DNA from 2 places in the Trichocoleus sp. ST-U1 genome. Region 1 is predicted to be linked to the other one. Evidence: predicted binding sites of a transcription regulator. Region 1 holds the regulator's gene; the other holds the start of a gene.

Region 1 (4,049 bases):
AGGTATCCTTTTGCCCGGAAAACTCTTGATTCGGTTCCCTCAATGCTAAATAAGGTATTAGGCTAATCACTCCCGTTCCCGCTGAACCCAAAGCAAAAGGCCAGAAACGAATCTTTTGCATCCTCCCATCGACGAACAAAAGACAGCTATAGATGAGTATCCAGATGCCAATCAGGGAAAATATAGAAAGGATAATTGGGTTGACCTGTGTCCACTGACCCGTCAATATATTTTTAATGAGCCTCAGCGTGTCTGGCGTAATTGGCGGTGCCAGCAGCAAAACATAGGAGATAAATCCAGCCCATAATAACCAAAGTGCTGTTTTTCTAGCCATATTTCCATCAAATTTTAATTTCTAGATTGTGCGGGTTGGCGTTCCGTGGAGAAAGCTTCGGCATTAGTTTCTGGTAAGGGAGGACGCAGGCAAAGATAAGCTAAAGCCCCAAACAAAGGAATCAACACGACCATCCAAAAAAGTGTAGAATTCTTGATTCCCCGACGCGCCATATCATCTCCCAGAAGTGCGGGAAATATTAACCACAGCAGGCAGAAATCCAAACTCATGACATGAACGAAGCGATTTGTCTGGAACTGCTGAATATAATCTGCCCAATTCCCGCCCAATAAGCCATATACAACCAAACTCCCAGCGCCGAATGTTAGCAAAAAACCAAGCCACCGGGAATCGAGTATTTTTAGAAATAAATTCTTTTCTCCGTGAAATTCCTGGTTGGGTTCTCGCAGTGCTAAATAAGGCAACAAAGCAAATGCTCCGACTCCAAAAGAGAACGCCGAAAAAGGCCAAGCTGCTACCTTTTGCTGTTTGCCATCAATGAGCATCAGACAGGCGTAAATCATCGGTACGATGCCCAGAAGATTGAATAGCGTGACGACTAGGGGGTTAATCCCTGTCCATTGACCTGTGGAGAGATTTTTGATGAGTTCAAATGTGCCTGGTTGTTCAGGAGGTGCTAACAGAAAGGCATAGGTAATAAATGCTGCCCAAAGCAACCAAAAGCCAATTTTTCTAGCCATATCAGTGAAGAATGAAAAGCAAAAATTAGAGCTAATCGCAATTAGCCATGTTTATCGTTCGTGGTTCGTGGTGGGCGACCCAATCGCTAATCGCGATTAGCGATTAGCGATTTTCTAAATTAAGCAGGTTGCGTAAGAGCATCCGAGAGATAATCGGCGGCGGCTTCAACGAGTGCGATCGCATTTTCGTACACCATCCGCGTTGGCCCCAAAACACCTACACTTCCCACAGGTACTGAACCCTGCTGATAAGTTGCAGAAATCAGCGTACAGGTACGCATCGGTTCTAAAGGATTTTCCGAACCAATCCGCACCGTCACTCGCGAACCAGAGGTGACATCTGAAATAGCCGTGACATCTGGTCTAGGCCATTCAAAGATTAAAGGCCACAACTGGTCTTGTTCCTCTTCCAATAGGTGTATAAGCGTCTGCACTTGCTGTAATTCGGAAAATTCTGGCTGACGCAATACTTCAGCGACGCCACGAACCATAATTTGAGTTGTGGCAGGTTGGGAAGTGCGACGGATCAAGTCGGAGAGCAGATTTCGCAAAGAATCAACATATCGTTGAAATTCTCGGTCTAGTTCGCTCCAGTCTAAAGTTGCCAGTTCACTGAGCGATCGCCCCCGCAAGTGGCTATTCAGAAAATTCGATAAAATTTGCAACTCCCGATCTACAATTTCTGCGTCCGGTTGCTCATCCTCCGATTCTGAGAGCGGTAACTCCATTAAGACGCTAGTCGTCTCATAAGAATCCGTCACCACAATCAGCATCACCCTTCCCGGATCGAGCTGCACCAGTTGCAAATGCCGCAAACGATTAGTTCGAGTCTGCGGCATCGTGATCAGGGTAATATAACCGCTGAGCGTTGCCAGAATTTGCGCTGCACCCCGCAACACAGTCTCGAAACTCTGATGTTCCAAGTTCAAACGGTCTGTGAATAACTGCTCTACCCGACGCCCCAAGGCTTCAGAAGGCTTAATTAATTGATCGACATAAATTCGATAGCCAGAGTCAGAGGGAACTCGCCCAGCCGAGGTATGGGGTTGATAGAGCAACCCCGCTTTCTCTAAGACGCCCATTGCATTGCGAATCGTCGCTGGACTGACGCACAGATTATACTCGTCTACCAAAGCTTTTGAGCCGACTGGCTCAGCCGTCGCAATATAGTGACGGACAGTTGCCCAGAGAATACGTTGTTGACGGTCAGTCAGACTTACTTGCCTAGCCATTTAAACGAAAGCCGAATTGGATAGGGTTTTAAAAACAATTGGAAATTCCTGGACTTCTGATGATGAATTTCTCAATAAGTCCGGCGCTCTTGTCAAGCAAGCAGCCGATTAAATATAGGATAGGTTAAAACAGAATAGCAGATGCTGCCTTCTGCCTGCCGGTTCGCCACACCCAGCCAGTAGAAGCATAACAGCCGCCGAACTTCAACCTTAGACATACCATGACGATCGATCGCAGAGTTAGGACATTATCGCTACCCGTAACTCTAGAGTCCACAGTCTCTATCAGGATTGTCTGTAGTCTACTCGACTGCATCGAAGTTTGTCAGCCAAAACCTCTAAATACTTATTTCGCTAGTAAAAATTAGGTAGTCATGAATAGTAATGGTAGGCTGGTACTCAAGAGACATCAACCATTACAAACGGCGCAATGAACTGTCCCAAGTGCCAATTAGCTCAAATCATCAAATACGGACGTACCCATTACGGCAAACCGCGATTCCGTTGCCAGGAGTGTGGGCGACAGTTCGTCGAGAATGCAACCCGACAACCGATTGATGAGGCAACTCGTCAATTGATTGATAAGTTGTTGCTCGAACGCCTTGCACTTGCCGCAATTGCACGGGTAACGGGTGTTTCTGAGCGTTGGCTGCAAATGTACGTCAATCAGAAGTTTTATCAAACTCCAAAAACTGTCGAAGTCACCCAAAAAAACCGGGTCGGCTGATAATTCAGTTGGACGAGATGTGGTCGTTTGTTGGCGCTAAAACGAATAAACAATGGATCTGGCTGGCCATTGATGCTGGTAGCCGTGAGATTGTTGGCGTATTCGTTGGAGATCGTTCTCGGCAAGGCGCAAAGGGGCTTTGGCAATCCTTACCAGCTGTTTACCGCCAGTGCGCGATTTGCTACACCGATTTTTGGGAGGCGTATGAGCAGGTACTACGCCCGAAAGCGGCATCGCGCAGTCGGCAAAGAAACGGGAAAAACTAGCTATATCGAACGGTTCAACAACACCTTACGGCAACGAGTGGGGCGCTTAGTTCGTAAAACCTTATCTTTCTCCAAGAAGTTGAGTAATCACATTGGTGCGATTTGGTATTTTGTGCATCATTACAACGCCTCCCTTCGCTCTTAACCATTACTATTCACCACTACCGCTTTAATAAGTATTCACTGGTAGAATGAGAAATTCCTGAAAAGGTTAGATTTGGGATTGCTTAAGTGTCAATTCCCAATCTAACCTTTCTTCCGAGTTAGCCTTAAGGCGAATAACGGTAGATTTCTGTGGTGTTGGAGCCGCATGCAACTGCGCCATTTTGATAAGCTGGCTCTACAGGTTTGATTGCGCCAGGGGAATCCGCTTGGCACAAAATCGTTACTGTTGTCTCTCGATTAGCAGCTTTAGATTTAGCCTCAGTAGCTGGTATTACAAACACAGCCCCAACGTAACTGTTATTTCCTTTACTTTGGGATATCCCGTAACTAAAGGCAGCCGAAGAAGTGGCACGGGTTGAATATTCGTAGTCGTCACCCTGCTTTTGAAGGCGGATTCCTAACTTATTAAAGTCGTTAGCAAAGGACTTTTTTTCAGAAAAATGGGCTTCTTGAGCTAAGTTAATTGACTCAATATTTTCTTCCACTGTTGATTGCTTAACTGGGCCACATTTCAACATAGGGGGAAACCCGAGTGCGAAAGCAATGGGATTACCTACCAATACCAAACTCCCTATCGTTATTACACCCGTTGCGAAAAAGAGTATGTTTCTTCGCTGTTTGAGG
Region 2 (4,049 bases), on a different contig from region 1:
GAATCTTGTTACCATTGGAGCAAATTATAAATTGCTCCAACAATCGTTAAAACGATTAGTAGTCGAAGTCGCCGCCCATGCCAGCGCCAGCACCCGCAGGAGCGCCATCTTTCGGCTCAGGCTTGTCAACCACGATACACTCGGTTGTCAGCACCATGCCAGCGATAGAAGCGGCATTTTGCAGAGCGGAACGAGTCACCTTGGCAGGGTCAACGATACCGGCTTCAAACATATCGACGAACTCATTCGTCGCGGCGTTGTAGCCGACGTTGAAGTCCTTCTCTTTGACGCGCTCAGCAATGACAGCGCCATTCTGACCGGCGTTCTCAGCAATCCGCTTCAGAGGAGCAGCCAAAGCACGAGAAACAATCATCGCACCTGTCAACTCTTCATTCTTCAGGTTGGCAGTTGCCCACTCTTCCAGTTGAGGAGTCAGGTGAGCTAGGGTTGTGCCACCGCCAGGAACGATCCCTTCTTCCACAGCAGCTTTAGTCGCGTTGATGGCATCTTCCAAACGCAGCTTCTTGTCCTTCATTTCGGTTTCGGTCGCAGCGCCCACTTTGACGACAGCGACGCCACCAGCCAGCTTAGCTAGACGCTCTTGCAGCTTCTCGCGGTCGTAGGAAGAATCGGTTTCGTCCATTTGACGGCGGATTTGCTCACAACGAGACTTCACAGCAGCTTCGTTGCCTTCGGCGACAATTGTGGTGTTGTCCTTAGTGATGTTGATGCGGCGAGCTTTGCCCAGCATTTCTAACCGGGTGCTTTCCAGCTTCAGACCAGCATCTTCGGTGATCAGCTGACCACCAGTGAGAACGGCAATGTCTTCCAGCATTGCTTTGCGGCGATCGCCAAAACCAGGAGCCTTGACAGCAGCCACATTCAGCACACCCCGCAGGCGGTTAACCACTAGGGTTGCCAGTGCTTCTTTCTCGATGTCCTCAGCGATAATGATCAGAGGACGACCAGCACGAGCGACTTGCTCCAGAACGGGCACTAAGTCTTGGACAAGCGTGATTTTCTTATCGGTCAGCAGGATGAAAGGCTCTTCCAGAACCGCTTCCATCCGCTCCATGTCGGTAGCGAAGTAGGGAGAGATGTAGCCTTTGTCAAAGCGCATCCCTTCGGTGATTTCTAGTTCGGTGGTCATGGACTTCCCTTCTTCTAGGGAGATGACGCCTTCTTTGCCCACCTTATCCATCGCTTCAGCGATCATCCGACCGACTTCTTCGTCGTTACCAGCAGAGATGGTACCAACTTGAGCGATCGCTTTGGAATCTTCTACTTGTTTGGCGTGTTCGGCAATTCTTTCCACCAGGAAGCCAGTGGCTTTGTCAATCCCGCGCTTCAGAGAAATTGCATTTGCACCCGCAGCAACGTTTCTCAAGCCCTCTTTTACAATTGCATGAGCGAGAACAGTTGCAGTCGTAGTGCCATCACCAGCAGCATCATTGGTCTTAGAAGCGGCTTGACGAATTAAGGAGACACCCGTGTTTTCAACGTGATCTTCTAATTCAATTTCTTTGGCAATGGTGACACCATCATTCACGATTTGTGGTGCGCCGAACTTCTTCTCTAGTACCACGTTGCGGCCTTTAGGGCCGAGAGTGACAGCCACAGCTTCAGCTAGGATGTCCATCCCTTTTTCCAGGGCGCGACGAGCGTTTTCGTTGTAAATAATGCGCTTAGCCATAGTTCCTCAGTTGTTTTGAGTTTTGAGTTTTGAGTTTTGAAGGAGTGTTGAGCGTTGAGTTTTGAGTGTTGAGTTAAGCAGATGTTTTTAACTCGGAACTCTCAACTCAGAACTCATAACTTTATGAAACGACTGCTAAAATGTCCTTCTCTGAGAGCAGAACGTACTCTTCTGTGCCGAGTTTGATGTCTGTGCCAGCGTACTTGGAGTAGAGAACCTTGTTGCCCACAGAGACTTCCAACTCAACACGAGTGCCTTTGTCATCGCGCTTGCCAGGTCCCACAGCGACGACTTCCCCTACTTGAGGCTTTTCTTTGGCATTATCAGGAAGAAGAATTCCACCAGCGGTTTTCTCTTCAGCAGCGCTCACTTTCACAAAAACGCGATCGCCCAGCGGCTTAACAGTGGATACGCTTAGAGATACAGCTGCCATACAAACTTCGCTCCTATTACAGGTTTGACTCAAGACACACGATTCGTTCGTTGAGAATTAGCACTCTCAACCTCTGAGTGCTAATTTAGCCCAACCAGTGTGCGATCGCAACAAAATTCTTTGTACGGGTTCCCGAACTTATCCGGTTGTCGGAAGACTTTAGTAGAAATGCTTAAGACACAAAGATAGCTTTAGTCATTGGGATGGCATAGCGCGATCGCACTCAATCTGCTAAAAAAAATTGGAACCGCTAAAATCTCCTAAAAAACGGATATCTCGCTTCTTCCAAGGAAATCAAATAAATAATGACTGAAAACACAGTGGCTGAATCTAGCCCTGAAATTCCTGAAACTTGTCAATCATCAGACCCAAACGCTCTCGCCGCTTGTGTGCAGACCTTGGGACTGAATCAAATTCAGCGCCATGTCTTCATCTGTGCCGATCCAACCTTACCCCAGTGTTGCTCCAAGGAAACCAGTTTAGAATCTTGGAATTACTTGAAAAAGCGACTTAAAGAGCTAAAACTAGACAAGCCTTCCGACAAAAGCCCTCTTTGCATTTTCCGCACCAAAGCAAACTGTCTGCGAGTTTGCTCCCAAGGCCCAATTCTAGTCGTTTACCCAGATGGTGTTTGGTATCGTAGAGCGACTCCTGAAGTCATTGAGCGGATTATCCAAGAACATCTGATTGGCAACAAAATTGTGCAAGAATACGCTTTCTTAGTTCATCCACTACCAAAACCCTATACAGTAACATAGTAGCTACGTTATATTCTTCCGTGTACCTACTAGATTTTCGTCGTTGTGACCCATGTCAGTGACTATAATTTTCTAAAAAGAGATTATAGGAATTGCCTAGACTTAGTAGGAGTCGGTGCAGCAGGGTGCTGAAAAAAACGTAAACTATACGTACAAAACGGTTAAAATTTTCACAATTCCAGGCTTGGCGAGTGGCACAGCATGAAAGACACCAGTATAAGAGATAACAAACGACTGTTGCTGATTGATGACGACCCCAACCTGATTTTGCTGGTCAAGGACTACCTGGAATTTCGGGGGTACGAAGTCATCACCGCTGAAAATGGTCGGGAAGCACTGGAAGTTCTAGAGCATGATATTCCTGACATGATTATCTGTGATGTCATGATGCCAGAGATGGACGGAATTGCCCTTGTGCAACACGTCAGAGAAGATCCCCGCATCAGCTGGATTCCAGTTCTATTCCTCTCAGCGAAAGGTCAAAGCCAAGACCGAGTCAAGGGTCTCAATACTGGGGCAGATGTCTACATGGTCAAGCCCTTTGAGCCTGAAGAATTGGTGGCGCAAGTGGAATCTTCTCTTAAGCAGGCCACTCGCCTAATTCATCATCCAGCTAGAGGAACTGAAGGAGGGTCGAAACTCCAGGTACCTGACACTGTAGAATTAACCCCGACCGAGCTGAAAGTAGTTCAGTTTGTGGCAAGAGGTATGGCAAATCGAGAAATTGCTGAGCAGATGAACGTCTCTCAGCGCACGATTGAGAGCCACGTATCCAATATGTTAGGTAAAACGAATCTCCATAACCGCACGGAGTTAGCTCGTTGGGCGATTGAGAGTAATATGGCTTAACAAATAAAAAGGCAAAATTAATAATAGAAATTATTAATTTTGCCTTTTTAAATTTTCGTTACCACCCATCTTGTTCGCTGTCAGATTTGCCCCACAGTTCTAGATCCAGTTCATTCAAATAAGTTAAGGCGCTTTGAAGTTGGCGAGTCGATCCTGAGAGTTCTAGGTCAAACCAGCCATCATCTCTAGCGTTGGCTCCTAAAAGGGCAGCAGCAATATTAACTGTGACACCGTGGTGAGAGACTAGTCGTGAGATGATTGGATCTTCCTGATATTCCTTGGGAATGCGGATTCTGACACGCATTTTAGTAGGTCT

The links. Region 1 encodes HrcA, which represses chaperone genes, less so after heat shock. Its sites were predicted from a motif close to ANTTAGCACTCNNNANTNNNGAGTGCTAANT; they were not measured.
Region 2: a site for HrcA is predicted at 2,182-2,212, ahead of groES (co-chaperone GroES). Genes of this name have one in related genera too.

Annotation. Positions count from the first base shown of each region.
Region 1 is NZ_JAMPJZ010000007.1:27,758-31,806, reverse strand. It holds gene NDA06_RS04540 (hypothetical protein) at 1-334, opposite strand, end outside; gene NDA06_RS04535 (DUF2834 domain-containing protein) at 349-1,035, opposite strand; gene hrcA (heat-inducible transcriptional repressor HrcA) at 1,155-2,267, opposite strand; gene NDA06_RS04525 (hypothetical protein) at 2,392-2,583, opposite strand; partial or broken gene NDA06_RS04520 (IS1 family transposase) at 2,698-3,405, shown strand; gene NDA06_RS04515 (type IV pilin-like G/H family protein) at 3,530-3,910, opposite strand.
Region 2 is NZ_JAMPJZ010000027.1:23,990-28,038, reverse strand. It holds gene groL (chaperonin GroEL) at 56-1,693, opposite strand; gene groES (co-chaperone GroES) at 1,815-2,126, opposite strand; gene NDA06_RS12255 (ferredoxin) at 2,432-2,884, shown strand; gene NDA06_RS12250 (response regulator transcription factor) at 3,086-3,733, shown strand; gene NDA06_RS12245 (NIL domain-containing protein) at 3,792-4,037, opposite strand.